DNA from 2 places in the Pseudoalteromonas issachenkonii genome. Region 1 is predicted to be linked to the other one. Evidence: predicted binding sites of a transcription regulator. Region 1 holds the regulator's gene; the other holds the start of a gene.
What was found. Region 1 encodes MetJ, which represses methionine synthesis genes. Its sites were predicted from a motif close to TAGACGTCTAGACGTCTA; they were not measured.
Positions count from the first base shown of each region.

Region 2: the regulator MetJ is predicted to act here: its motif matches at 12,898-12,915, upstream of metK (methionine adenosyltransferase).

Region 1 is NZ_CP011030.1:320,077-335,764, forward strand. Features, by position in the region: gene PISS_RS01460 (methyl-accepting chemotaxis protein) at 1-1,172, shown strand, start outside; gene PISS_RS01465 (gamma-butyrobetaine hydroxylase family protein) at 1,243-1,617, opposite strand; gene hslU (HslU--HslV peptidase ATPase subunit) at 1,683-3,011, opposite strand; gene hslV (ATP-dependent protease subunit HslV) at 3,024-3,542, opposite strand; gene PISS_RS01480 (SPOR domain-containing protein) at 3,623-4,150, opposite strand; gene priA (primosomal protein N') at 4,171-6,354, opposite strand; gene rpmE (50S ribosomal protein L31) at 6,585-6,800, shown strand; gene PISS_RS01495 (malic enzyme-like NAD(P)-binding protein) at 7,326-8,567, shown strand; gene metJ (met regulon transcriptional regulator MetJ) at 8,636-8,956, opposite strand; gene metB (cystathionine gamma-synthase) at 9,155-10,402, shown strand; gene metL (bifunctional aspartate kinase/homoserine dehydrogenase II) at 10,452-12,797, shown strand; gene PISS_RS01515 (penicillin-binding protein 1A) at 12,846-15,320, opposite strand; gene PISS_RS01520 (pilus assembly protein PilM) at 15,452-15,688, shown strand, end outside.
Region 2 is NZ_CP011030.1:2,574,988-2,590,675, forward strand. Features, by position in the region: gene surE (5'/3'-nucleotidase SurE) at 1-149, opposite strand, end outside; gene truD (tRNA pseudouridine(13) synthase TruD) at 130-1,179, opposite strand; gene ispF (2-C-methyl-D-erythritol 2,4-cyclodiphosphate synthase) at 1,176-1,658, opposite strand; gene ispD (2-C-methyl-D-erythritol 4-phosphate cytidylyltransferase) at 1,655-2,356, opposite strand; gene ftsB (cell division protein FtsB) at 2,346-2,633, opposite strand; gene PISS_RS11995 (hypothetical protein) at 2,668-3,255, opposite strand; gene PISS_RS12000 (DUF2947 domain-containing protein) at 3,371-3,844, opposite strand; gene PISS_RS12005 (DUF1653 domain-containing protein) at 3,906-4,130, shown strand; gene PISS_RS12010 (AAA family ATPase) at 4,185-5,033, shown strand; gene PISS_RS12015 (vWA domain-containing protein) at 5,035-6,222, shown strand; gene PISS_RS12020 (hypothetical protein) at 6,476-7,357, opposite strand; gene PISS_RS12025 (hypothetical protein) at 7,510-8,022, opposite strand; gene PISS_RS12030 (NRAMP family divalent metal transporter) at 8,227-9,459, opposite strand; gene hpf (ribosome hibernation-promoting factor, HPF/YfiA family) at 9,601-9,957, opposite strand; gene ppnP (pyrimidine/purine nucleoside phosphorylase) at 10,147-10,461, opposite strand; gene tkt (transketolase) at 10,760-12,751, opposite strand; gene metK (methionine adenosyltransferase) at 13,017-14,168, shown strand; gene PISS_RS12055 (hypothetical protein) at 14,308-14,853, shown strand; gene PISS_RS12060 (5-formyltetrahydrofolate cyclo-ligase) at 14,872-15,468, shown strand; gene rpiA (ribose-5-phosphate isomerase RpiA) at 15,522-15,688, shown strand, end outside.

The sequences.
Region 1 (15,688 bases):
CGGGTGCCCTAGGGAAAATGAGAATAAGTGTTAAGAAAAGTGATGAAGTGGTTACTTTGATCACTAATGCGACTAAAGAGCAAGTAACTGAAACGGCGCAGCAGGCGCAATTATTAGCAATAGTCATTTTTATAATTGCTAGTATCATCGTTATGCTACTTGTGTACTTGACCAGTCGTTCAATTATCCAGCCTATTGAAAAAGTTTATCAAGCAATAGATAAGATAAGACAAAACAATGACTTAAGCTTGTTTATAGAGCATAAAGGGAAAGATGAAGTAACGAGGATGACCATAGACTTTAATAGTTTAATTAGTGACTTTAAAGATCTCATCTACGAAGTAAATACGGCTCTAACAACGCTTAATATAGCAACAGGGAACCTATCTGAAACAACCTCAGCGACTAGCTCTGGTATGCAAGAGCAATTACATGAAGCGGATATGGTAGCAACCGCTGCTACAGAAATGCAGGCAACGATTCAAGATATTTCACACAATACTGAAGCCGCCGCTAAAAAGGCTGAATCGACCAATGTAAGCGCCCAGCAAGGTCAGGTTGAAGTAGAGTCAACCATTAAGCATATTAATGCCTTATCTGATTCACTTGGTAAAGCTTCCAGCGTGGTGTCTCAGCTAGAAAAAGATGGTGAAACCATAGGTTCTGTGCTTGATGTGATACGTGCGATTGCAGAGCAAACTAATTTACTTGCTTTAAATGCTGCCATTGAAGCGGCGAGAGCGGGTGAACAAGGTCGTGGCTTTGCGGTTGTTGCAGATGAAGTGCGCTCACTTGCACAGCGTACGCAGGAGTCAACCAGCGAAATAGAAGGCATTATTAACACCCTACAACAGCGTACTCAAGAAGTTGTGAGTATCATGCACCAATGTCGTACTCAAGGTGGCGAAAGTGCTACACAAGCAACAAAAGCGGGTGAGCTGCTAGGATCAATTACCATTGATGTGCAAACTATTATGGAAATGAGTACACATATTGCTACTGCTATTGATGAGCAAAGTCAGGTGGCTTCTGAGGTAAATAAAAACGTGGTCCGTATTCGAGATATTGCAGAGGGGGCTGCGGCTCACTCACAAACTAATGCGCAAACCAGTGAAGAGGTCTCTGAGCAAGCAAGGGTACTTCATCAAGCAATTTCAAAATATAAGGTTTAACTACTAACAGAAAAAAGTGGCTTAATTGCCGCTTTTTTCTCATTCACAGAGTATAAGTTCAGACTAAATACTAGGGGACAAACTTTATGGGTACGCTGTCTTTGTTGTTTTCATGTTGTTTAACACGCTCTAAATACGTATCCCATAAGCTTGTTTGTTCAGCTTGTAATTTAGCAAAATATTGCCAGCTGAACAGCCCGCTGTTATGGCCATCGTCAAACTCTAAACGTAACGCGTAATGCCCTACCGGCGTAATGGTTTTAATGCCCACTGCTTGTTTATTTAGTACTAACTTCATAGGCTCAGATCCATGGCCTTGAACCTCTGCTGAGGGGGAGTGTACCCGTAAAAACTCAGCGCTAAATATAACTTCAGAGTTATCATCAAAATAAACATCTAAATTTTTACTCACACTATGATAGTGCACTTTTGTAACTTGTTTCATCGTCATCTCGCTTACAAAAAAGCCTCCATATTGGAGGCTTTTAGTATAACTGTTTGTGTTTTCAATTAAAGAATAAAACGACTTAAGTCTTCATCTTCAACTAGCGCACCTAAGTGTTTTTCAACGTAGGCGGCATCGATAACAAGGCTTGAACCCGCTTTTTCAGAAGCGTCATATGAAATCTCTTCCATTAGCCTTTCCATAACTGTATGAAGGCGACGCGCACCGATATTTTCGGTTTTTTCGTTTACTTGCCATGCCGCCTTAGCAATACGCTCAATTGCGTCGTCGCTAAATTCAATAGCGACTTGCTCTGTTTTGAGTAGCTCGCGTTGTTGCTCAGTAAGTGACGCGTGTGGCTCAGTTAATATACGTTTAAAGTCATCGGCTGTGAGTGCTTCAAGTTCAACACGAATAGGTAAACGGCCTTGTAACTCAGGGATCATGTCTGATGGTTTAGACATTTGGAATGCGCCTGAGGCAATAAACAACATGTGGTCAGTTTTTACCATGCCGTGCTTAGTATTAACGGTAGAGCCTTCAATAAGCGGAAGTAAATCACGTTGTACACCTTCACGACTTACATCTGGGCCAGAGGCTTCACCACGTTTACAAATTTTGTCTATTTCATCAATAAACACAATGCCGTTTTGCTCTACTGCAAAAATGGCCTGTTCTTTTAATTCTTCAGGATTAACCAGTTTACCGGCTTCTTCTTCAGTAAGTAACTTAAACGCTTCTTTAATTTTAAGCTTACGCTTAGTGCGTTTATCACCACCCATGTTTTGAAACATTCCCTGTAACTGGTTGGTCATTTCTTCCATACCAGGAGGAGCCATAATTTCAATATTAGGTTGAGCTTGGGCTAAATCAATATCAATTTCTTTGTCATCTAATTGGCCTTCGCGTAACTTTTTACGAAACGATTGGCGTGTCGATGAATTTTCATCGCGCTGAACTTCACCGTATTGATCTTTCGCTGGAGGCAGTAATACATCTAATATACGTTCTTCAGCCGCTTCTTCAGCGCGATGTTTGAACTTTTTAGTTTGTTGCTCTCGTGTCATTTTAATTGAAACATCAACTAAATCACGGATGATAGTTTCAACTTCTTTACCGACATAACCTACTTCTGTAAATTTAGTGGCTTCAACTTTAATAAAAGGTGCGTTGGCAAGCTTTGCTAAACGACGAGCAATCTCAGTTTTACCTACACCCGTAGGGCCAATCATTAAGATATTTTTTGGCGTTACTTCTGCGCGTAAGTCTTCGTTTAACTGCATACGGCGCCAGCGATTACGAAGGGCAATAGCAACCGCTTTTTTCGCTTTAGCTTGGCCAATAATATGTTGGTCTAGCTCATGAACAATTTCTCTTGGGGTCATATCAGACATAGCGAGTTCCTATTACAATTCTTCGATAGTTTGGAAGTTATTCGTAAATACACAGATGTTGCCAGCAATTGTTAGACTTTTCTCTACAATTTCACGAGCACTTAAGTCGGTATTTTCTAATAAGGCGGTTGCAGCTGATTGCGCAAAGTTACCGCCGCTGCCAATTGCGATTAGGTCGTTTTCTGGTTGCACCACGTCACCGTTGCCGGTGATAATTAGCGAAGCTGTTTCATCAGCAACAGCAAGTAAAGCTTCAAGTTTACGCAGGGCACGATCGCTACGCCAATCTTTAGCCATTTCTACAGCAGCTTTAGTGAGGTTACCTTGGTGCATTTCTAATTTGCTTTCAAAACGTTCGAAAAGAGTAAAGGCATCAGCAGTGCCGCCAGCAAACCCAGCGATAACTTTGCCATTATAAAGGCGTCGAACTTTTCGGGCATTGCCCTTCATTACTGTGTTACCAAGAGATACTTGGCCGTCACCACCAATAACAACTTTGTCATCACGGCGTACACTTACGATTGTAGTCATGTTATTCCTCATCATCGCGCTGTAAGGGGCAGCGCGTAAAAAACGATTATGAAGAGGTTATATGGGTGAATGGTTTAAATTCAAGTCCAGCCCCAAATTCCGCAGCCGACAATATTAATTCGTTTAAGTTTGTTCTTGTCACTTTCTGCATGACGCTTGGTTTCATAAGGCCCTAAACGCACTTTGTACCAAATACCATTGCTGCCTGTGGTTTTTTTGATTTCTGAAATTAATCCTGCAAAGGCTATTTTAGCTTTTAAGGTTTCAGCTTGCTGATGGGTTCTAAATGAACCACATTGCATGACATAAGGGCCTTTTTGTTCAAGTTCTTTTACTTCAACCTGAATCTCATGCTCTTTAATTTCTTTAATAAATTTAGGTGGCCGCGGTTTAGCTATTTCTACTTGTTTTTCGGGTGTTGGATTTGCTTGCTTTTCAACAAGCTCTGGATCGGCATTGTTTTTAACAAACCAGAGTCCGTATGCAAAACCACCGACTAGTAACAAGGCAATAATGATTAACAAAAACGGGAAGGGTTTTTTAGCCGGCTCTTGTTTAGTGTTTTTTCTATTTTTTGGTTTTTTATTAATATAATCGTGCTGTGCCATGGTGTTATATGTGGCCTTACCTAAATCATGTCTGTAGGGTCTACGTCTAAACTCCAGCGAACTTTTTGTGCAAGTTTGCTAGTGCTGAGATAATCAACCATTTGCGCGAGATACTGATGTAGTATGCGTCGATCTTGCGCTTGAATATGTAATTGAAAACGATACATTCCCGCAATTTTTTCTAAAGGCGCGGGGATCGGTCCGAGCAATTGTATACCAGATACCCCATTGACAGGAACCAAATCCGTTAGAAAGTCGACGACTTGCTTTATGTTATGCCCTTGTGCGCGAACAATTGCCATACTCGTAATAGGTGGCAACTGTGCATCACTTCGCTCAGTGAGTGCAAAGCGGGCAAAATCTTGATAGCCATTATTAACTAAGTCTTGTAATAACGGGTGCTCAGGAAAGTGCGTTTGTAATAATACTTCACCGGGTTCGCCAGAACGTCCCGCGCGTCCTGCAACTTGTGTTACTAATTGTGCTAAATGCTCAGTAGCCCTAAAGTCACACGAATACAAACCACTATCGACATCTAAAATAAGTACTAGGCTAACATCAGCAAAATGGTGGCCTTTTGCCAGCATTTGCGTACCAACTAAAATACGTGCGCCGCCTTGGTTTATTTCATCCAGTGCTTTTTCAAGGCTACCTTTACGCCGAGTTGAGTCACGGTCGATACGGCTGATCGGGGTGTCTGCAAATTCACTACTTAAAAACTCTTCTATTTGCTCGGTGCCTTTGCCGTTAGGAAATATTTGCGTACTACCACAGTCAGGGCATTGATGCGGTACATGATATTGATCGCCACAATGGTGGCAAATCATTTGGCCTATTGCCTTATGAAAAGTCGCACTGGTGCTGCAGCGGTTACATTCACTCAACCAACCACATTCATGACAAATCAAGGTAGGAGAAAACCCACGGCGATTTAAAAATACCATCACCTGCTTTCCTCTATTTAGGTGCTGGCGCATTATTGCAAGACTGGCATGCGCAATACCGGCTCGATCAGGCTGACCTTTCATGTCGAGCAGCTTAAACTGATTATCGGTGGCGGTTTGTGCGCGCTCACTTAATGTAAGCAACTGGTATTTGTTATTAATCGCTTTATGCAGTGTTTCTAGTGCTGGCGTGGCGCTACCTAAAATAAGTGGAATTTGATGCTGATAGGCACGATACGCAGCTAAATCACGGGCATGATAGCGTAAAGTGTCTTGTTGTTTAAATGAGGCATCATGCTCCTCATCAACCACAATCATCCCGAGCTTTAAAAATGGCAGAAAAATACTCGAACGGGTACCTATAACAATGGCGCAACTGCCTTTTTCACAAAAGCGCCATGTTTGCAGACGCTCGTTATCGGTTAATGCCGAGTGCCATAACATAATAGGGGTGTCAGGAAAGCGACGTCTAAAACGATTGACCGTTTGAGGCGTTAGCCCGATTTCAGGAACGAGCACTAACGCCTGTTCGCCACGTTTTAATACTTCTTCTAGGCATTGCAGGTAAACTTCGGTTTTTCCGCTGCCAGTGACACCTTCTAGCAAAAAGCTATTAAACCCCGTACTTTGATTAATTGCAGTGCAGGCAATGGCTTGCTCTTTATTCAAACGAGGTTTGCTGCCAACCGTTGGCGAGGTATGTTGCCATTGATTGTCGTGCTCAATGGTTTGAATTATTAGCTCTTTATCTAAAAGGGTATCAATGGTTTTTTTATTAAACCCGAGGGCTTTGAGTTCGGTTAATGATGATTTACCGGATGCTGATAATTGCTTAAGCAAATTAAGCTGTGTTTTAGCTTTTAAAGACGGTAAAAGTGCCCCCTTTTCGCTTAATGTCACCATGTTTATACTGGTTTTATCAGGGCACTCACCTTGGCGCAGTGCACTGGGCAATGCAATATGAATAGTTTCACCGAGTGGATAGCAATAATAACGCGCTGTAAATTTCAGTAGCTCTAAATGCTGCGCAGATAACACCGGTGAGTCGTCAATAACTTCAATAATAGATTTTATTTTGCCTTCGGGGACTGCTGTTTCCGCTTTTAAGCTAAGAATAACCGCTACTTTACGTTGATTACCAAAAGGGACTAACACGCGCATACCAGGCTGTAATTGAGTCAGCGGTACTAATTGCTCATCCACTTTATAATCAAAGGTGCGAGGCAAGGGGACTTTTATTGCAACTTCAGCAAAACGCATAACAACTCAACCAATTAACGTAATGGTTTAATGTACTAAAAATAGCATTAAAAGCCTACCGACAAATCAGTAATGAATAGGTGTTTGCCGACTTTTTAGCAAAAAGGGTAATTAAAGCTTGTGTGCGTGCGGGTTGTTGGATAAAATTCGCGGCCAATAAATTTGTTTTAACGACGTATGGTGCCAGACTTCGGGTTTGGAGAGCGATGCGGCCTTAACTAGAGGTTCCTATGAAAGAAGGTATTCACCCTAAGTACGAAGTAATTTCTGCAACTTGTTCATGCGGAAACAAATTCGAAACTCGTTCTACTCTGTGTAAAGACATTCACTTAGACGTATGTTCTGCGTGTCACCCGTTTTACACTGGTAAGCAAAAGATTTTAGACACTGGCGGCCGTGTTGATCGCTTCAACAAGCGCTTCGGTGCACTTAGCAGCAAAAAATAATTTTTTGTTTCTATGTAAAAAAAGCACCTTAGGGTGCTTTTTTTGTGGCCAAAATTTACTTTCCTACCTGCTTTATTAGCAATTTTGTATTTATTTTTTTTTGCATAACTATTTCCTGTTCTTATTCTGAGTATGCATAAACATTTGCAGACAAAACAGCCAATATTCTCTATATTTTTATTTGTTAAACTTTAAAGATGGTACTCAAATGCAGGTAACGTGAGGTTATTTGTGTTTAAAGTTAAATAAAATTCGGTATTTCACTATTTTAATTTAAGACTAAAAAATACGCTTTATAAAAATAGAACAAGGGCAAAAAGTACCTGTGTTTTTCATTTTTATGACGAATTTATATTTTAAAAATGTCAGGATAATCTAGGGAAGTTGCTGATAAATCACTTAAAATTAACAGTTCTAGCATATAACAGGATAGACCTGATATTGCTTGGAATTTAAAAATAATAAAGGTATCGTAGATTAAAACTACCTCTCACTTTAACTTAAATTGCAGGATATAATCGCGTTATGTCAGATTTTCGTGAACAAGCACTACATTACCATGCCCATCCCGTTCCAGGTAAAATCAGTATTGAGCTGACCAAGCCCGCTGAGACGGTTAAAGACCTCGCGCTCGCATACAGCCCCGGTGTCGCAGAACCTGTTCGTGAAATTGCCGCTGATCCAGCAAATGCCTACAAATATACTGGTAAAGGAAATATGGTTGCGGTTATTACTAACGGCACCGCAATTTTAGGCTTAGGTAATTTAGGTCCACTGGCTTCAAAACCCGTTATGGAAGGTAAAGCGCTACTATTTAAGCGTTTTGCAGGGTTAGACTCTATAGATATTGAAGTTAAGCACCGTACTACCGAAGACTTTATTAACACGGTGGCTAATATTGCCGACACCTTTGGTGGAATTAATTTAGAAGATATTAAAGCGCCCGAGTGTTTTGAAATAGAAAAAGCGCTTATAGAGCGTTGTAGCATTCCTGTTTTTCATGATGATCAGCATGGTACGGCTATTGTAACGGCTGCGGGTATGCTAAACGCGCTGGAAGTACAGGGCAAAGCAATTGAAGATGCAATTATTGTATGTTTAGGTGCCGGCGCTGCAGCTGTTGCCTGTATGGAGCTTTTAATTAAATGTGGCGCGTTGCGTGAACATATTTATATGTTAGATCGCAAAGGAGTTATTCATACGCGTCGTGATGACTTGAATGAATATAAGCAATTATTTGCAAACAATACCGATAAACGTACTTTACAAGATGTAATTGAAGATGCCGATGTGTTTGTGGGTGTATCGGGCCCTAATTTATTAGCCCCTGAAGATTTAAAATTAATGGCTGATAGACCCGTGGTATTTGCTTGTTCAAACCCCGATCCTGAAATCGATCCGCAATTAGCACACGCTGCACGTAACGATTTAATTATGGCTACAGGTCGCTCTGATTATCCGAATCAAGTTAATAACGTATTGTGTTTTCCGTTTATTTTCCGTGGTGCGTTAGATGTACGTGCCAGTGAAATAAACGACGAGATGAAAATTGCTGCTGTAGAAGCAATTCGCAGTATTGCTAAAGAGCCCGTGCCGACTGAAGTGCTTACTGCCGCAGGCATCGACAAATTAGAGTTTGGTGCTAAATATATTATACCAAAACCAATGGATCCACGTTTGTTACCACGTATAGCTAAAGCGGTTGCGCAGGCGGCGGTTGATTCAGGTGTGGCACAAATTGATATGCCAGAAAACTACATGACGTAATTGTTAAGTGTAAATTAGCGCAAAAAAAACCTCAGCATTTGCTGAGGTTTTTTTGTATAAAGACCCTTCTAGTCTTCATTTAAAATAGGCACTTCTAGTCCCATTTCTTGCATTATTTTCTTCACTTCTTCAGGTACTTTTTCTGCGTTATCTTTACGCAAATCATCATCATTAGGCAGCGGTTGCCCGGTAAACGCATGCAAAAACGCTTCGCATAAAAGCTCGCTATTTGTTGCATGACGTAAGTTGTTTATTTGACGACGAGTACGTTCATCAGTTAATACTTTTAATACATTTAGCGGGATCGAAACGGTGATCTTCTTTACTTGTTCGGATTTTTTCCCGTGTTCTGCGTATGGGTGAATATATTCACCATTCCATTTAGCCATAAGATGTATCGTTGCCTCAGATTATAAATTGCTCACACAGCATCAAAGCGTGTAAATATGCGTGAAATTCTATCGGTTTAAAAAAGATAGTCAAATACTAGTTATTTAGCTATCTAGACATTTAAATGTTTTGACATCTTAAATTGCATGCGCTACCTTTTAGACGTCTAAACATCCAAATTAGTAAAGGTAGCGAAAATGAGTGAAAAAAATAAGGCAACAATTGCTGTTCGTAGTGGAATAGAAGCCGACAAACAGCATGGTGCGGTTGTTCCACCGCTTTATTTATCAACAACTTACTCATTTGCTGACTTTGATACAAAGCGTCAATATGATTATGGCCGCAGTGGTAACCCTAATCGTGACATTTTGGCTGAGGCGCTCACGGAGCTTGAAGGTGGCGCTAAAGGCATTATTACCGCAACAGGCATGGCAGCCGTTCACCTAACAACACAATTACTTAATAGTGACGATACGTTAGTGATCCCTCATGACTGTTATGGGGGCAGCTATCGCTTATTTACTTCGCTAGAAAAGCGCGGCTTATTAAAACTAGAAGTGGTCGATTTTACCAAAAGCGACAGTTTGACACGCATCCTTGCTATTAAACCTAAGCTGATTTGGATTGAAACACCTAGCAATCCTATTTTACGCTTAACAGATATTAAAGCGGTAACTGATACAGCTAAACAGTGTGGTGCACTGGTTGCCGCCGACAACACATTTTTATCGCCAGCATTACAAAACCCGATTAAGTTTGGCGCTGATATTGTGGTGCACTCAACCACAAAATATATCAATGGCCATTCAGACGTTGTTGGTGGCGCGGTTATCGCAGCGACTGCTGAGTTAGGTGAAGAGTTAGCGTGGTGGGCAAATAACATTGGCATCACTGGCGCGCCATTTGATAGCTATTTAACGCTCAGAGGCTTACGTACGTTAAACGTGCGTTTAAGGCAACACCAAGAAAATGCACTCGCCATTGCACAGTATTTAGAACGCTCCCAGTTTGTTGCCCAAGTTTACTACTCAGGTCTTGAATCACACCCTCAACATGCGCTAGCTAAGGCGCAGCAGCTTGGCTTTGGTGCTATGGTTAGTTTTGATATAAAAGGCGATATAAACGATGCTGCAGCGTTTTTAACGCGCTTAAATGAATTTAGCTTAGCGGAATCATTAGGTGGAGTAGAAAGTTTGATTTGTCACCCTGCGACTATGACCCACGCCGGCATGGACGCAACCGCGCGTGCAGAAGCCGGAGTAGGCGACACGCTTATTCGTATCTCGGTGGGTATTGAAGATGTAAATGATTTACTCGCTGACTTAGACAGGGTATTTAATTTGGTGCGCCCAGGGCAAGCCAATCCCGGCCTATCGGCAAAAAGTGGTGCTAGTGAATCATTTGGTTCAGCAAAGTTAAACGCGGCGCATCCGGCGTTATGGTAGTGCATACCAATCTTCAAAATACAAAACATAAATGCGAGTCGGTATTAATATGGTAAATCAGGTTCATAAATTTGGTGGTTCGAGTTTAAGCTCAGCGGATCGCTTTAAAAGTGTCGCAAATATTATTTTAACTCACGCTCAAGCTGGGGATTGTGTGGTGGTATCGGCTGCCGGTAAAACCACCGATACCTTAGTTAAACTGTGGCAAAGCTACCAACAGCAAGACACTCAAGCTATTGCTGATATTGTATTGCTATTGAGCAACCATCAAATAGCTCTAATTGAGCAATTATTAATAGCTAACGCTAAGCACCATGCGCTTGATTTACTTGAAACTGAGCTCAGTATTATTACCAAGCAGGCTAAGCAAGGGACATTAGCTGAAGCTGCGTTATTAGCACATGGTGAATTGTGGTCTGCAAGGTTACTAAGCGCTTACTTAGAACAGCTTAACGTTAGCGCTTGTGCCCATGACGCTAGGCAGTTATTTACGTTAGATACCGGACAGCTGCAGCATGCTAATAATCAGCAGCAGTGCTTAAAAGCCATACAGACGAGTAAAATTAATGTAGTTACTGGGTTTATTGCGGCTGATTTACATGGTGAAACAGTGACCTTAGGGCGAAATGGCAGTGATTACAGTGCCACTTTATTAGCGCGGTATTGCAATGCTAAAAAAGTCTCTATTTGGACTGACACTCAAGGTGTTTTTAGTACTGATCCGCGTAAGGTTGCTAATGCGGTTAAGTATGCGCGAGTGTGCCGTGATCAAGCGAATTTATTAGCGAGGTTAGGTAATCCAGTATTACACGCTAAAACATTATCGCCATTAAAAGATACCGATATAGAATTAGTTGTTCGCAGTAGTTACGATCCTCAAGGCAGTCATACCGAAATAGTTAAACTAGGAATGAGTAAACAAAAACGCTTTTTAACCACAGTAAATAATGTGGATTTACTCATTGTTGATGATCTGAGTGAAGGCGAAGTAGCACATGTTAGCCAACTTATTCAGCATAGTTTGCATCACTTTGAACACGAAGGCGAAATCTACTTACTAGTCCCTGCGTCAGCGACACATCAGGTGGCTAATTATTTTGCTGGCCGCGCCAATATTAGTGAGTCAAACTTAAATGGGGTGGCGATTATTGCACCTGATCAAGAGGTAGCGCCGCTTGGTAAGCAAAGTGAAGCCTTATTACAAACACAATCTATCCAGCCTCGGTTTACCCATTACGGTGAGGGATATACGTTACTATTAACCGATCAAGTACTTGAAAGTGATGTGCTGAGCCTGTTACATGACAAGCTCATTAATAAAGCACAAGAAATAGCTTTAATTATTGCAGGACTTGGCAATGTAGGTGCTGAGTTTATGCGCCAATTACCTGCTCAACTAGCACGCTTATCAACTGATTTTAACGTCAAGTTAGTAGCGCTTTTACGCTCAGAGCAGATGTTGGTGAATGCTAATGGATTAGACTGTGAAAGCTGGCAACTTCAATGGGAAAACCATGCAAGCTCCTATAAACAAGCCGATTTATTGTCATACATAGATACTCTTGAGTATGAACATAAAATAGTGATCGACATTACCGCCAGTGAACATTTTAGTCAGCTTTATAGTAAGTTAGTTGAATTAAACTGCCATCTAATTAGTGCTAATAAATACGCGGGAACCGCATCGCTTTCGTGGTATCAAACACTACGTGAAAGCCTTGCTCAACGTGGCTTACATTGGCGTTATAATGCAAGTGTAGGGGCCGGACTACCGATTAATTTTGCCTTGGCTGATTTACAAAATAGTGGCGATAAAATAACGCGAATAGAAGGCGTGTTTTCAGGCACGCTGTCATGGTTATGCAGTATGTATGATGGCAGTAAAGCGTTTTCAGATTTAGTTCTAGAAGCGCAAGCTTTGGGGTTCACAGAGCCGGATCCTCGAGAAGACTTATCTGGACGAGATATGCAACGTAAGTTGCTTATTTTAGCGCGTGAATTAGGTATTGAATTGGAACTTGATGACATTTCTTTATCCGCTTTGATGCCCGATGAGTTAAGTGCAGGCAGCTGGAATGACTTTATTGATAATAAGGCTCGTTTAGATGCATTTATTGAGCAGCATGCGCAAGCGGCTCAGCAACAAAATGCTGCACTGTGCTACACTGGGTTATTAGAGTTTGAAAACAACACGCTAAACGCTAAGGTAGGGATTACCTATGTACCAAAAAGCGAAGCGGTTGCGAATTTGACCCCTGGCGATAATATTTTTGTGATTAATACCCAGTGGTATAAGCAAAACGCATTAGTGATACAAGGCCCCGGTGCGGGTAAAGAAGTGACTGCTGCTGGCGTTCACTCTGACTTATACTGGTTGGTACAAAATATTAGTTAGACCATCAAAAAGGCCGCTAATTTGCGGCCTTTTTACTGTTCGCTATATTTAAAATAGCTCTTCTTCAGTTTTAGTGTTTTCTTCAAATATATCATTTGGTTGTGATAACACATACTTGGTAGGAGCGGTGCCTTTTTCAAAGTATTCAAAACGGCTGGTGTAATCGTTTTTATGACTTAATAATCCGGTTTCTAAATCAATACGAATAGAAACTAAGCCTTCAGGTGGTTCGATTGGCGCAGCAGGTTTACCATCCAGTGCGGCGCGCATAAAATCAACCCATGCAGGCTGAGCTGTTTTTGCGCCTGACTCAGCACCTGATATTTGACCACTTCCTAAGTTGTTATTGTAGGTTGAGCGTCCCAGTGTATTACCTGGGTTATCAAAGCCAACCCAAACTGATGTCATCACATCGCGGTTAAAGCCACTAAACCAAGTATCTACAGAATCATTAGTCGTGCCTGTTTTACCAGAAAGATCGCGACGTTTTAGCGCTTGTGCACGCCAGCCTGTTCCACTCCAACCGGTTTTATGTGACCAGCTACCGCCACCCCAAATAGCACTATTCATTGCGCTGGCAATTAAAAATGCATTTTGTTTAGAGATGATCTGCGGCGCACAATTTGGTGCTACTTGCTCACCTAGCATTAGCGAGCTAGGTGTTGTCGTTTCATCATCACAAATAATGGTGGGATTGGTTTTAAATAACGTATTACCCATTGCATCTTGGATTTGTGAAATAAAGTACGGCTCAATTAGGTGACCGCCATTAGCAAAAGCACTCATCCCACGAGCTAATTCAAGCGGCGTAATGGATGCACTGCCTAATGCCAGTGACTCACTACGATTTATATCTTTATCGTCAAAACCAAATTTTAATAAATGATCGGCTGTTCTCTGCAGTCCAACGCCCCTTAATAAGCGTACGGAAATTACATTCTTAGATTGGGCTAAAGCACGACGAATGCGAATTGGACCATTATAAATAGCTGGGCTGTTTTTTGGTCGCCATGCAACGCCTTGGCTCTTATCCCATTGATTTATAGGAGCATCATTTAAAATTGACGCTAGTGTGTAGCCTTTTTCAAGCGCAGCTGAATATATAAACGGCTTAATATTTGAGCCTACTTGGCGTTTAGCTTGTACAGCTCGGTTATATTGGCTTTGTTCAAAACTATATCCACCAACAATGGCTTTTATGCGCCCGTCTTGTGGGTCTAAAGAAACAATGGCGCTCGCCGCTTCAGGTATTTGACTTAAAATATAGCTATTATCGTCATTTTTGCGCAGCCATATTTGCATGCCTGGGGTTAATATATCGCTTGCTGTTTCAGGCGCAAAGCTTTGGCGATAGCGTGTAATAAACTTACGTGCCCATTTTAGGTTATCCCAAGTAAGGGTTGTGCGCTCGCCGCTTTTAAGTATAACTTCAGCGCTTTTATCGCTCACGCTTAACACCGCAGCCGTTTTTAAAGGGCCAAATTCATTAACAGTTTTTAAAGTGTTTAATAATTTCGACTGCGGTAATGGCGGCTCTGTTTGCGGATCCCACAATATGGCTTCAGGGCCTCTAAAACCATGGCGCATATCATAGGCATGTAGGTTATTAACTAGAGCTGTTTGTGCTGCTTTTTGAACATCTGATTCAACAGAGGTGTACACTTTAAACCCTGAGTTATAGGCTTTATCTATACCGTAGCGTGACACCATTTCTGCTCGTACCATTTCTGAAATGTACGGCGCATATAAGTCAATTTCAGCTCCATGAAAATACGCGGTAATTGGTTGGTTAGTTGCTTCATTATACTGCGCTCTTGAAATATACTTCTCTTCAAGCATTCTTCCTAACACCACATTTCTTCTTGCTTTAGCACGTTCTGGATTACGAATAGGATTAAGTGCCGAAGGAGCTTTTGGTAAACCAGCAATCATTGCCATTTGCGCAAGAGTTAACTCTTTTAGTTCTTTACCATAATAAACTTGAGCCGCAGCACCAATACCAAAGGCACGATTTCCTAATTCTATTTTATTTAGGTAAAGCTCAAATATTTCATCTTTTGAGAGGAGGTTTTCGATATGAATGGCAATAAATATTTCTTTTACTTTACGAATGTAGGCTTTTTCTCGTGTTAAAAAGAAGTTACGAGCTAATTGCATGGTAATAGTACTGGCACCTTGCTTTTTCTCACCAGTAGAAATAAGTACTAGCGCTGAGCGCACAATACCAATTGGATCAATACCGATATGATCGTAAAAGCGGTTATCTTCAGTTGCCAAAAAAGCCTGCAATAAAGGCTGGGGAATTTGGTCTATAGTTACAGGGATCCGTCTTTTTTCACCAAATTGGTTGATTAAAAGCCCATCTTTAGTAAATACTTGCATAGGCGTTTGTAATTGCACGTTTTTTAAAACTTGCACGCTGGGAATATCGGATTTAACGTAGTAATAAAGGCTGAGCAATGTAATTAGTGCAAGTAATGCACAAATGATCAAAAATTGTAAAGTTCTTTTTAATAAAATCACTGATATTTCCCTAAACGGACTCCCAATTACAGGTTGAGACTGCTAGTATATATTGATTAAAAATTGAATAATATTTTTTAAGATATAAATTATAACTTGTTTATTATTAAAACAAAGGCAAAGTTGCAAACATGCTAAGTCAACTAATAAAAAAACCATCACCAATGATGGTAGGTATTGATATTGGATCGCACTCTATCAAGGCCGTACTTTTAAGTGAAACAGAAACTGGGCTTCGACTAGAAGCACTTGCAATTGAACCTATGCCAAAAGGCGCTATGAGCGAGCGTAATATTCAAGATATTGAAGCAATTGGTAATGTGATAATCAAGTTAAAACGAAAGCTACCAAAGTCGCTAAAATTCGCG
Region 2 (15,688 bases), 1.1 Mb from region 1:
GGATTCATTAACGTCAGTGAATTACTTGCGCCACTGCAATTTCTATCTGGCGCAACCAGCGTTACCTCAGCAATTTGTGTTAATGCTTGGTATAAAACAGCAATACCTTTGGCATTAACACCATCATCATTACTTAATAGAATCTTCATCTGCGTTATCCTTTTCTTTTCGCTCGCGAGGACTGGCGTCAGTATAATCAACCAGTTCGCGCAGTAAAGCCGTTGCAAAGCAGCCTTTGGGTAAACCAAAGCTGAGTTTTAATGTGCGTTCATCAAGTGTTTCTACACTTAGATCTTGAGGGATTAAACGCAGCATTCTGCGCTCGTTTTTAAGCCCTAAATCCCCTAAGCCATCACACCATGCTTGATACGGTGCCAACCATGTTTTTTCTTGTTCGGTAAGGCCTTTTTCACTTTTGCCAACCATGGGCGCCGACATCATAATGTCGCCTGAGGCAAGACGTGCAATATTTTCATCACTTATCGCATCTTCAAAAAATGCATTGCTACCACTTAGCATAAATACTTCGCGATGCATGGTTTTAGCAAGGCCATGCTCAGCCACGCGTAAACTAACAATTTGATTAAACACATGTGAACGCGCAGCAGAAATAATAATGCCTCGCAGCTTTTTATCGCGTATGCGCTCACCGGCAAACATTTTTTCAGCCATGACTAAGTTATGCCCATCACGGCCAAAACGCTGCTCACCAAAGTAGTTAGGCACACCTGCGCGTACTGCGTTTATACGGCATAAAATATCAAGCGGCTCGGTTACATTGCGCAAGGTAATAGTAAATCTATTTCCTTTATGGCAACCAGTGCGTAATTTTCGCTCATGGCGCTGCTGCGAAACCACAAACACGCTTTCGCTGTTGAGCTCAGTAAAATCAATATGTTTTTTAATCGGTACTTTTACGCTAAACCACTGCGAGCATACTCCATGGCGGTCTTTCATACCGGCATAGCTTACATCACGTGGCGATACACCCGCTTTTTGTGCAATCAGCTTGGCAACATATTGGGTGTTTTCACCCTTTTTAACCACTTGCAAACACACGTGTTCACCACTGCCGGTAAACTCTATACCGAGCTCCTCATCAACCATAAAGTCTTCTGCGGTGGTTTTAAAGTCGGCTTTGGAAAGCGGCGCGCCATATAAATAATTTAATTCGCTCATGCGTTTTGTTTGCTCATAATGACCACGGCATGGCTTGAAATGCCTTCTTTTCGCCCCTCAAACCCGAGTTTTTCAGTGGTTGTGGCTTTAACATTTATCTGTGAAAGCTCAGCATTTAAATCACTGGCAAGATTGGTTCGCATTGCTTGAATGTGTGGCAGCATTTTTGGTGCTTGTGCCACAATAGTGATATCCGCATTGCCTAATACATAGCCCTGTTGCTTGGCTAGGTTTACTACATGGCGAAGTAAAATACGGCTATCGATATTTTCATACTCACTGGCTGTATCTGGAAAGTGCTTACCAATATCGCCCAGCGCTAATGAGCCTAAAATCGCGTCACACAACGCATGAATAGCTACATCTCCATCTGAGTGTGCTAAAAAGCCTTGCGGGTAATCAATTTTTTCGCCGCAGATGGTTAAAGGCCCTTGGCCTCCAAATTTATGCACGTCAAAACCATGGCCTATTCGTATCATGTTGCACTCTCATTATTTTGTTTTTGCAGTAAAAAGCCTGCTAAATCTAAATCTTCTGGGGTGGTAATTTTAATATTATCACTGCGCCCCGCCACCAGCTTTACCGGCTTATTTGCCCACTCCATTGCACTGGCTTCATCAGTAATGGTTGCACCGCTGTTAAGCGCACTTTGCAATGCCGTTTTAAGCTCGTCGTATTTAAACAGTTGCGGGGTAAGCGCTTGCCATAAATCATCACGAGGCACAGTTTGCTGCGCATGGCTTTGCCCTCGTTTTATAGTGTCTTTTACTTTGCTGGCTAAAATGCCGCCTTCATCAGCCTGCATGCATTGTGCGATTAAGCGCTCTATATCAGCAATATCGACTAAAGGTCTTGCAGCGTCGTGCACCAAAACCCAAGCAGGTGGGTTGGCAGCTAAAAACAATAAACTGTTTAACACTGAATCTGCGCGCTCTTTACCGCCAATAGCACGCACAATGCGAGGGTCAGATAGCGTAAGGTCGTTAAAGTAGGGGTCGGTTTCGCTCAATGCCACCACTATAGAGTTTAACTGCGGTAACTGCGATAACTTAGCGAGCGTGTGCTCTAAAATGGTTTTCCCTGCTAAGGAAATATATTGCTTTGGTGTTGTATGTTGCATTCTGCTGCCAACACCTGCGGCAGGAACAATAGCAGCAATGGTTTGTTTATTTGTCATGGTGTTGAGCCGGTAAAACACGAATAAAGGTTTCGTCCGGTTTAATCATTCCTAATTCGTTGCGGGCACGCTCTTCAATACCTTCAAGGCCGAGCTTTAAATCTTCTATATCCGCTTTTAATACTTTATTACGCTTGATCAGCTTTTCGTTTGTTTGTTGGTGCGATGCCACCGCATTTTTTAAACGGGTGTAGTCTTGCACACCATTATGGCCAAACCAAAGTCTATACTGAATAAAAAGTGCTAAGCACAACAAGCCAAATTGAAAAAATCGCATTAAACACTCCTTATTTTAATTTTTAATTATCTACTTATGCTAGCGGCCGCTTAACATTGCGCCAATTAATATTGGCAGCTAGTAACATTTCCCGTAATGACAAAACCCGTGGCGTGCTACGCTTTGAAAACTGCCACTGGTGGCCACAACACGCCGCTGTAAGGCTCGTTTTACTAGGTTTAAGCAATTGCGCACTTTGTTGCTCAAGTCCTTGGCCTAAAAAATCAAACCAGCCAAGTTCATTACAATGCAGTTGCGTATCAGCTACTTGATCAATGCTATCTATTCTAACCCGAATTTGACCGTGACTTTTTAATAATACAGGAATTATTAGCCCTACTTTGGCATACGCTTGATAAAAAAGTTCATTCGCTGAAGGATTAGCCTCTGGCGGTGTTAATTTTTGTTTTTCAAGCCAGCCTCCATTTTGCGCATCAAGCGTAAAAGGCAATGGTGCATTAGCTATACGTGTTGCGGCACGTTCAATGTAATAAGGCAGGCTTTTTAATTGCCTGCGTAAACGATCACCATTAGGTTCAGCCACTAAGCGCTGCACCTCACGCTGATAAAAGGCATTACATAATTGTGCATAAAGCACTTTTTGTGCATCAGTTTGCCACATTTCAACTTGTTGGTTTGTGTCAAACTGCTTATTTTTACTGACCAATCGCTGTACTCAAAAACACCTTAATAGATGTTTTATAACACAGTAATGCACAGTTTTTAAGCACCGATTGTTAGGGCTTTTCGCCTAATTTCGCAATGCCTGATTCTAAAAATTGCACAACAGTATTACGTTTTTTTCCAATTAATAAACTGCCATCGGCTAAAAACATAAAGTTTTGCCAGTTGCGTTTAAACACATCAAAGCTCGTTTCAATAATATTATCGCGCGCCATACAAAAATAAACGGTGGTGTTAGCCTGCCAGTCTAGGTGGTTTAAAATAGCGTCAGGAAATTGGGGAGCTTCGCTTTCCCATGCGTCTTCCCAATTTACTTCTTGGCTAAAGTTTTGCTCTTGCGCGCACCAATCGGTTTTATCAAAAAAGTCAGGATGATCATGTTCACGACTCACCATGGTTGTCCATAGCACTGCAGCACGCTCGCTGGTCATCGGTTTAATATTAGCTGCATCAATATCTGAAACCGGAATATCTTTGTGGCGAAATACCCAGGCTTTTTTGTAATCATCAAGAGAAATATAATTCATAGTATTGGCGTATTCTTTGGCATAATAAAAAGCGAAGGCAAATTATACAAGATAACAGACTATGACTACAGCACTAAAACTGGGTTTATATCAACACTACAAAGGCCCACAATATAAAGTTATGCATGTGGCAACTCACAGCGAAACCAACGAGCAATTGGTTATTTACCAAGCCTTATACGGTGAATACGGCATATGGGCACGCCCACTAAGTATGTTTACTGAAACCATTGAAAAAGACGGTAAAACGATTGCGCGTTTTGCCTACCTTGGTGAAGCCGATTAACTATGGCATTATAACGCATAATAATTACTGCTCAGACCAGATAAAGGATAACCCGTGCAATTTAATTCTACTGATAATTACATCGCAAGCTCAGCATTAAAACAGGCCGTAAACGCCGCTATTATGCTGCAAAAGCCGCTTTTAATTAAAGGCGAGCCGGGCACAGGTAAAACCATGTTGGCTGAAGAGCTGGCAAAAAGTTTAGATACCGAGTTGATTCAGTGGCATATAAAATCAACCACTAAAGCGCAGCAAGGTTTGTACGAGTACGATGCAGTATCGCGTTTACGCGACAGCCAGCTAGGTGATGAGCGCGTTCACAATATTAGTAACTACATAGTTAAAGGTAAGCTGTGGCAAGCCTTCATGTACGCTGAACTAAACGGAAAACGCCCAGTACTGCTTATTGACGAAATAGACAAAGCCGATATTGAGTTTCCAAACGATTTACTGCTCGAACTCGATAAAATGGAATTTCATGTATACGAAACCGGTGAGCGCATTGTGGCTAAAGAGCGCCCTATTGTGATCATCACATCAAACAATGAAAAAGAGCTGCCTGATGCGTTTTTACGCCGCTGCTTTTTCCATTATATTGATTTTCCAAATAGCGACGAAATGCAGCAAATTATTGATGTGCACTACCCGCATGTTAAACAAGATTTAGTTCGCCAAGCGCTAGAAGTATTTTTTAACTTACGCGAAGCCAATGGCCTTAAAAAGAAGCCATCCACCAGCGAGTTACTGGATTGGTTAAAACTATTAATGGCTGAAGATATAGATGCCAAAACGCTGCATGACAAAGCGCAAAAAGGCGGCTTAATGCCGATGTTCGGCGCACTACTTAAAAACGAGCAAGACATAAGCCTAATCGAAAAGCTCGCGTTTATGAGCCGTCGCTAATATGTTGGTACAGTTTTTTTTCACGCTACGCAAATACCGCTTACCCGTGAGTCTGCGCGAACTGCTCGATTTAATCAACGCTTTAAAACAAGGCGTTATATTTGCTGATGTGGACGCGTTTTATCATTTAGCGCGCACCATAATGGTAAAAGACGAAACCCATTTTGACCGTTTCGATAAAGCTTTTAGCGATTACTTTAGCGGTATTGCCGACTTAGACCTGCTCGAGAGCTTAAAACAGCAGCACAACTTACCTGAAGATTGGTTGCGTAAAGAGTTTGAAAAGCACCTAAGCGATGAAGAAAAAGCCCAACTAAAAGCCATGGGCGGGCTCGACGAGCTAATGAAAACTCTTAAAGAGCGTTTAGAAGAACAGCAAAAACGCCACGCTGGCGGCAATAAGTGGGTAGGTACCGGCGGCACCTCGCCTTTTGGGGCATACGGCTATAACCCTGAAGGTGTGCGTATTGGTCAAGATGGCAACCGCAATCGCCAAGCAGTAAAAGTGTGGGATAAGCGCGAATACCGTAACCTCGATTCCGACCGCGAAATTGGCTCACGCACCATAAAACTGGCCCTTAAAAAGCTACGCAAATTTGCCCGCACTGGCGCAAGCGACACCCTTGATTTAAACGAGACTATTCGCGCGACCGCCAAGCAAGGCGGCATGCTCGATGTAAAAATGGCACCCGAGCGCCACAATGCAGTAAAAGTACTGATGCTGTTTGATATTGGCGGTTCAATGGATGACTACATTCATACCTGTGAAGAACTATTTAGCGCCGCCCACAGCGAATTTAAACATTTAGAGTTTTACTACTTTCATAACTGTTTATACGAACACGTGTGGCAAGATAACCAACGCCGCCACTCAAACGTTATTGACACCATGACGCTGATCAACAAGTTTACCAGCGACTACAAAGTTATATTTGTCGGTGATGCCACTATGGGCCCATATGAAATTGCCTACCCTGGCGGCTCAGTAGAACATTGGAATGAAGAACCGGGCAGTGCGTGGTTGGCACGAATCACTAATCACTTTGATAAAGTCGCGTGGCTCAACCCACAACCGGTTGAACACTGGCCGTATTATCAATCAATTGATTTTATAAAGCAGCTAATGAACAACCGCATGTACCCGCTGAGTTTAGATGGAATAAGTAGCGCGATAAAAGAGCTGAGTTAAATATTAATTTACGACAGCTCAGCGCTAGCAGCAGAGCTTCGGGCGTGAACCCATAACTTTGTTGGGTAGCGCCTTCGGCTTAACCAACCTACCTTTTGACGTAAGTCGAATAAGTGGCGAAGCCACGCCATCCGACAAAAAATATGAATTTACCATAAACAGTCCGACGCACCGTGTTGCATCACGGCTTAATCACTAAATTAAAATGTAATAAATATACCACTCGTGCAAAATAGCTTTTAAACTGTTTTTCTCACTTTCTCACGAACGTTATATCCGAGTAATTAATTGAATCTCTGTGCTTTTCTTTCAAATGTTCATAAACTTCAAACCAATTAAGAGATAAATCAATACTTTTGTGTTGATGCTCTACCTTACATATATAATTTTTAAAACCGGCTTTGGTAGCATAGTTTTTACACATTGTTCTGAGTGAGGTTTGAGCCTCGCTAACAGCTATCTTTGTTAGCTTACGGTTTAACATATGCATTTTGGAAATAGCGTATACAAAGCCGTCAATAATGTCTGTAAGATCAAGCTTAATATCTTTGTGTAACATTTTTTCAGGCACCCCTGCTTCTTCTAAATCTTTGTAATTATAAAAGATACCGAAATGAGCTGTCTGGTTTAGAGTATCTGGAGCATATCTTACACTTGTTGTGAAGCATCGGACTGGTAATGAACTATGCTGACTATGACCACGAAGTTTACAGCCAACCACATAATTTAGATTCGCATTATAAATTTCACTGCGATGCTCTAAGACTTGCTGTTTTATACTATCATCATTTGTTAATTCGAACGAAAAACAGCGATTCTTTTTCTCATTATAATGCCAGTCTAGATATAGCTTACTTAAATTAAATAAATTAAAAGCCAAACGGTTCAATGAGCTACGGACTTCGTAATTGAAGATATAGTCTGCAAACGGGAATGATACTGACCTCAATTCCCAATAATTAACTTTGTTCTTGTAATCCCAGTAAGCTTCAATGATTTGGTCGTAAATAGTTTCTATATCAAGAGCTTTGGCCAAAAGACTTCTGTAATCTAGAGCTTCTGTAATTTCACATTCAGAAACTTCAAAATCTTTGTTTTTTAATTCATCTGTACAATATATGATTAAATTTTTCATAAACTCTCAAAAACTCTAACAAAACTGTAGAATAATTTTATAGTCACAAGGATGTTCATAAAGTGGCACTCCCCCATTAACGGGCAATAAATAGTTGTTTTAATTTGCCGAGTAGAAGCATCTGGCTATGAAATTACTTAAATAACTTGTTATTAGTTTGGAATATATTGCGAAAACCTGCGCTTCAAGCTGTCAGGCCATTTGCTGTGGTCACCTCCCCAAATACTTCTAGCTTCTGTGTACCCAAGTTCTAACTCTATTTTTTTACCTTTAACTAGGTTGTCCCTATAGAGTTGATAATACAAAATCGCTTTACTAGAAAACTTAGATTTATCATCCTCTTTATTTTCGCGCTTAGCACAAAGCTCTAATTTGTTATAAATTTTATGAATACTTACACTTATAAATGCATATTGAATTTCTTTACATTTATGCGAAAAATTTCGCTCATTAATATTTCTTATTAAAGGTATTAAAATCTCTTCAAAATATTGTTCTAATTCATTATAACGACCCGCTTTTTGATAATAGGGAATAACCTTAATGATTTCAGCATCTGAAACTTCGTTGCTTTTATATAGTTCACTAAGCAGCTGAATCGCATAATCATACTTTTTTGATTTAGCTAACGAAGTAGCATGTTTCACTAGTTGATAATTTTCCATTTATACTCCATTGCTAAACACACCTAATACCTCAACTTTAGGCTACAACACTTCTTAAAAATATAAATCACAGCTCTTTAATAAAATTTATCGCTCGCTGCAGCCTATCGCGGTCTACAACAGTCGGTATTTATGCAGAGGTTGTTTGATTTGTACCTTTCACCTCGAACCTCGAACCTCGAACCTCGAACCTCGAAAATAAAATCACATCAACTTCCAAACCACAAACGCTACAGCAAAACCAACCAAGTACACTAAACCTAACCACGTTAAGCTACGCAAAAGTAGACTGTGTTTAATCGCGGGCTCTGAGCGCACTAGGCTGAAGTTAAGCCATGCAAAAACCGGTGTGGTTACAAAAGCAAGTGTCATTGCAAAGGTAAGCATAGGGCCAAGGGCTGATTTAAAAAATAAAATAACCGCCATACCGGCCAATGCTTGCAGTATAAGCCACGTATTTAAGCTGTGTTTAGATTGCTTAAAACCAAGTAATTTGTGTGATTCGTTAAGTGTGCGGGCGTAACCGTCAAGTACGGTGAGTGTGGTGCCAAACATACACAAAAACGCGATGGCTGATACCAAAGGCCTTGCCCACTCGCCTATTGTTGATGCGTACATATCAATCAGCTGTTTAGCAAACGCTACACCACCGAGCTCTATATTACTGTTTTGCCCATATTGCACTAACGCACCTAAACTAAAAAATACCAGCGCAAGCCCGGCGGTTAACCAATAACCTAGATTAAAATCGAATAAGCCTTGGTTTTTAGTCACACTTTGCTGAGCTTGTTTTTCTTTAAGCCACAACGAGCTCAGTGCTGATATTTCAATAGGCGCTGGCATCCAGCCCATTAAGGCAACCATAAAGCCTAACATGGCAAGTTCATATGGTGAGGGGCCAACGTAGTTTACAGGCGCTACTGGGCCGTTATTTATAGCAATAACCAATGCAGTGATGGTTGCTATAGTAAGTAGCCCCATAATAGCTTTTGCTACGTTATCGAGCGCTTTAAAATGCCCCAGTAATAATATAATTAAACACATGGCCAATATTACCCAACACAATAAGGTAACAGGAATGCTAATAGGTAATGCGTAGTGTAATAAGCTCGCCGTAAGCAGCAATACGCCCGCGGTATTTACCACAGCGGCGATAATATTCAGGGCAATAAAACTGTAAAAATAGCCAGGCCCTTGGTTTTTATACCCTTCTACTAAACTATTTTTGGTGGCGAGTGTGTATTCCATACCAAAACGAAAAAACGGGTACTTTAAAACGTTAACAACCACAATAAGCCAAAATAGCTGCCAGCCAAATAATGCGCCTGCTTGAGTAGAGGCCACCAAGTGTGAGCCACCAATGGCAGCGGTTGCCATTAAAATACCTGGGCCGAGCGCCCCTAACCGAGACTTCCATGTGTTTTGTGTGTACTGCATTAACTTCTCAAATTTGGTGTGTTATGTGCTTTTATTATTAATTTTTATCATTAATAAACCGTATGAATGCATAACTTACCTAATTTGCAGGCAATAAAAAAGAGCCCTTAGGCTCTTTTTAAAATAACACGCTGTTAGTTATTAATTTAAATCCATCTCTTGGATGATTTCATGTGCTATTTCTGGTGTGGTACTTACAGGCTTTTCATGTAAATTTGCTTTTATTTGCCCTTTACGATGCTTTAATGCGGCATCGAGTTTTTTAGCTGCGCTGGAAATAGCAGGATACATAACTTCGTTTTCCCCTTTTACCGATATACGCGCACCTTCATAATTTGTGCTAATTTCTGCTTGGAACTTATGATGCTCTTTTGAAAGAATAATATCTAGAGATATCAATGATGGAAAATGGCTCGCGACTTTTGAGAACTTTTCGTTAATGTGTTCTTTAATAGAATCAGTAACGTCAACATGGTGACCAGAAAGATTAATTTTCATAGGGTATCCTTTTATTTGTTACCTCATAGTTAGTATTGGGGGCTAAACGAATTAACACAAGAGAAAAAATGAAAATTACGCAATTATTTATTACCCCACCTGATTTAGATCATTCATTTAGCATTAAGTATGCAAAAAGCCGCTTTGTAGCGGCCTTTAAAGGTGTTGATAATTTAATCAACCAATAAATTAATCGGTGTATGAACAACAATAATCTGCAAAATCACTTACTTTTACATGAAAGCTCACATTAGCATCAACGTTAAATGACTCGCCCGCGTTAAATGTTTGCCACTGTGTTTCACCAGGTAATAGTACATCCCACTGCCCTGCTAACAACTCCATGCACTCTTTTTGGTTAGTATTAAACTCAAATTCACCGGGTTGCATAAAACCCAAGGTTTTCGCTTCACCATTTCCTAAAAGCACAGTTCGGCTTGATACTTTGCCATCGAAATACACATTGGCTTTTTTTACCACACTAACGTTATCGAACTTTGGCATGTTAACTCCTGTTGTTAATTTATAATTTTGTTACCCCCACAGTGCCTGATACATAAAAACCTTGCAAGTTAAGTGCTGTGAAAATTACTCATCTAAAATCCAAAAGGTTAAAAAAGAACGACTTTATAGAGAGATATGCTTCGAGCAACGGGCTACGAGTTTCGAACAGTACTTTTAGTGATTTATGGACAAAGAGAACTAAAAGACGCTGCGCTTTAGAGAAGTGATAAAAGTACAGCTCATAAAAAAGCCCGCCCTATTTTACGCAGGGCGGGCTTTTAAATGTTAAAGCAGTTGCTTAAAACAATGCGTTTGCTTTGTTAACTACATTTTCTACCGTAAAGCCGAAGAACTCAAATAGCTCGTTTGCCGGTGCCGACTCACCAAAGGTGGTCATACCAACTACGGCGCCATTTAGGCCTACATACTTGTACCAGTAATCAGCAATACCCGCTTCAATCGCTACGCGACGTGAAACGCTTGCTGGTAATACGCTTTCTTTGTACTCAGGCGATTGGTCTTCAAACGCATCAGTACATGGCATAGATACAACACGTACCTTTTTACCCTGCCCACGTAGCTCTTTCGCAGAGTCTTGCGCTAGCTGTACTTCAGAACCCGTTGCAATCAAAATAAGCTCTGGATTGCCGTCACAACTTAAGATGTAACCACCCTTTTTAACGTCGCTTAATTGCTGGGCATCACGAGCTTGCTGCTCTAAGCCTTGGCGAGTAAAGATTAATGATGTAGGACCGTCTTTACGTTCAATAGCTTGTTGCCATGCAATTGCTGACTCAACTTGGTCACATGGGCGCCAGTTGTATAGGTTAGGCGTTAAACGCATGCTCGCAATTTGCTCTACTGGTTGGTGAGTTGGACCATCTTCACCTAAACCAATTGAATCATGCGTGTATACAAAAATGCTTGGTTGCTTCATTAATGCAGCCATACGTACCGCGTTGCGTGCGTATTCCATAAACATTAAGAACGTTGCACCGTAAGGAATAAAGCCTTTATGCAGTGCAATACCGTTCATAATGGCCGACATACCAAACTCACGTACACCGTAGTAAATGTAGTTACCACTTGCATCATCAGCAGTTAAGCCTTTAGAGCCATCCCAAATTGTTAAGTTTGAACCCGCTAAATCGGCAGAACCACCCATAAATTCAGGTAGTAACGGGCCAAACGCATTTAATGCATTTTGCGACGCTTTACGTGATGCTGGGTTTGCTGGGTTTGCTTGCAGCTCTTCAATGTACGCTTGTGATTTTTCAGCCCAGTCAGCTGGTAATTCTGAATGTGTACGGCGTTTGTATTCTGCTGCTAGCTCTGGGTATGCTTTTTCATATGCGGCAAATTTTTCGTCCCAGCTTGCTTCAAGCTGTTGGCCTTTTTCTTTGTTATCCCACTGTGCATAAATATCTTCAGGGATTTCAAATGCATCGCCCGTCCAACCTAGAAACTCGCGAGACGCTTTAATTTCGTCATCACCAAGCGGTGCACCGTGACAATCGTGGCTACCTGATTTATTAGGTGAGCCGTAACCAATAATAGTTTTACAACAAATTAGTGTTGGCTTATCAGTCACGCTTTTAGCTTCTGCAATTGCTGCACTTACTGCATCGCTATCATGGCCATCAACGTCACTAATTACATGCCAGCCGTATGCTTTAAAACGTGCTGGGGTATCATCACTAAACCAACCTTCAACTTCACCGTCGATTGAAATGCCGTTGTCATCCCAAAATGCCACTAATTTGCCTAGGCCTAATGTACCGGCTAGTGAGCATGCTTCATGAGAAATACCTTCCATTAAACAACCATCACCCATAAACGCATACGTGTGGTGATCAACAATGTCGTGGCCTTCACGGTTAAACTGCGCTGCTAATGCTTTTTCAGCAATAGCCATACCTACCGCATTTGTGATCCCTTGACCTAATGGGCCCGTAGTGGTCTCAATTCCTGGCGCGTATCCATATTCTGGATGGCCTGGTGTTTTAGAATGCATTTGGCGGAAGTTTTTAATTTCGTCCAGTGGCAAGTCATAACCACTTAAATGCAGTAGAGAATAAATTAGCATTGAACCGTGACCATTTGAGAGTATAAATCGATCTCGGTCAGCCCACTCTGGATTTGTTGGGTTATGTTTTAGATAATCGCGCCATAATACTTCTGCGATATCAGCCATGCCCATAGGGGCTCCAGGGTGACCAGATTTGGCCTTTTGTACTGCGTCCATTGACAAGACGCGAATAGCATTTGCAAGTTCTTTGCGAGATGGCATGAATTCTCCTACCTTTATATGTATTTGCGCGGGTATTTATTTATCCCCATTCTTACTTATTGTGGGGGCTGTGTGCAATTAAAAACCCATAAAAATAGGGCATTATGAATATTTTTTAAGAACCATTTACTATTAGATATTTTATTTAGACGTCTAGGCGTAAAAAAACTATGCAAGTTCATTTGTTTTAGATAAAATACGCGCCTTAATTTTTTAGCGCTAATACCGACGTTTGTGAAGCGCAATATTTGTGAGCATAATTACAATGGCAAAACATTTATTTACTTCTGAATCTGTTTCTGAAGGTCATCCGGATAAAATCGCCGATCAAATTTCTGATGCGGTACTTGATGCTATCCTAGAGCAAGACTCTCATGCCCGTGTAGCGTGTGAAACTTACGTTAAAACCGGTATGGTTATGGTTGGTGGTGAAATCACGACTAGCGCATGGGTTGATATCGAAGAAATTACACGTAAAACAGTACGTGAAATTGGTTACACACATTCAGACATGGGCTTTGATGCCGATTCGTGTGCAATTTTAAACACTATTGGTAAACAGTCTCCTGACATTAACCAAGGTGTTGACCGTACAAGCCCTGAAGAGCAAGGCGCTGGCGACCAAGGCCTAATGTTTGGTTACGCATGTAACGAAACTGAAGTATTAATGCCTGCTCCAATTACTTATTCTCACCGTTTAGTACAACGCCAAGCACAAGTACGTAAAAGCGGCGAGCTTAACTGGTTGCGTCCAGATGCAAAATCACAGGTTACGTTTGCATACGAAAATGGCAAGCCAGTAGGCATTGATGCCGTTGTACTTTCTACTCAGCACAGCGAAGATGTATCGCAAAGTGATTTAGTAGAAGCGGTAATGGAAACGATTATTAAGCCAGTACTTCCTGCTGAGCTGATTACTAGTGCCACTAAATTCTTTATTAACCCAACTGGTCGTTTTGTAATTGGTGGACCAATGGGTGACTGTGGTTTAACTGGTCGTAAAATCATTGTAGATACTTACGGTGGCATGGCTCGTCACGGTGGTGGTGCTTTCTCTGGTAAAGATCCATCAAAAGTTGACCGCTCAGCGGCTTATGCTGCACGTTATGTTGCTAAAAACATTGTTGCTGCTGGCCTTGCTGACAAGTGTGAACTTCAAGTGTCTTATGCTATTGGTGTTGCAGAGCCAACATCTATCAGTGTTGAAACATTTGGCACAGGTAAATTAGAAGAAGCGCGTTTAATCGAACTTATTCGTGAACACTTTGACTTACGCCCTTACGGCCTAATTCAAATGCTTGATCTTGAGCGCCCTATTTATCTACCAACAGCGGCTTACGGCCACTTTGGCCGTGATGAATTCCCATGGGAACGCACAGATAAAGCCGACGCACTTCGCGCAGCAGCTGGCCTGTAAGCCACCTAGCTAATATTAAAACGGCCCTTTTTAGGGCCGTTTTGCTATGTGTATTAAGTTAGTCATAAAACAGTCTCGAACTGTTTAACATTTTAGGTATATACTCTGCTTATACAATAAAGCGTGTTAGGGATAAAAAATGGCCGACAATTTTCGTGTTATATTTGTAGGACTTGCAGAAGGCGCAGACAGCCAAGCAGTGACCAATGCACTGACAGAAAAACTAAAAACCTCACCTGAAAAGGTGGCGGCATTTTTTAATGGCAAGCCGCTGTTTGCTCCTAGCAACAAAGAAAAAGCCCTTAAGCAAGCTAAGTTACTTTCAACGCTGGGGATCAAAAGCAAACTTCAGCAAACAGCCCCTACACAAGCTACTTCTCAAAAAGCGCACGACAGCCAGCGAGATCAGCGCTTATTTGATGCCCTAGATTACATTACTAGTAGCTTAATTCGTCTTGAAGAGAAACTTGAGGATCTTGAGCAACGTCTCCCCGAGGTTGAGTTATCACTGCCTGATGAAAATGACGAACCATGGGAAGATGACGATTTAATGCTAGATGAGCCACTCTCTACAACACCCAAAAAACGCAGTAACCTTGTTTTATATTCACTGATTGCCACAGTTGTAATATTACTTATTGTGCTTGCTGTGTATTTAATGTTCCCGAACTTATTCTCTTTTTAATTATGGTTTAGTTATTTAATGAGCAATAATCGCGCACAAATAAGACTCGATATTCGTAAAGCACGGAATAATCTATCAAAAAACCAGCAAGAAATAGCGGCCCACTCGCTTAAATTGAATTTTATTCAATATATAAAAAGCCAAAAAACAGCTAAAAAAAAACATATCGCCATTTATTTAAGCAATGATGGCGAATTAGATACATCATTGTTAATTAAAGAATTATGGCTCAAAAAACAGCATGTTTACTTACCTATAATTCACCCTTTCAACGGGGCTAATTTACTATTTCAACGATATGAAAAAAACTCACCCATGAGAGCAAACCGCTATGGTATCTTGGAGCCTAAGCTGAACTGCTCTCAAATATGCCCATTGCCAGCGCTTGATTATCTACTTATGCCACTTGTTGCATTTGATAAATTTGGTAATCGCCTTGGAATGGGGGGTGGGTTTTACGATAGAACCTTGGCACGTTTACACGAAGAAAACTGGCAGCAACCACAACTTATTGGCCTAGCACACGAATGCCAACAAGTGGATAAGCTCCCAATTGAATCGTGGGATGTGCCTCTTAAAACTATTATTACACCCAATAAAACCTACTGTTGGTAACAATTAATCTTGTAAACTAACAGTCTATTTTTGACATAAATGAGCACATAGCAATGACACAAGATGAATTAAAAAAAGCAGCTGCATGGGCTGCACTGGAGTTTGTAAAAGAAAACACCATAGTGGGTGTTGGTACAGGCTCAACCGTTAATCATTTTATTGATGCTTTAGGCACAGTAAAAGACACCATCGTTGGTGCAGTATCTAGTTCAGAAGCGTC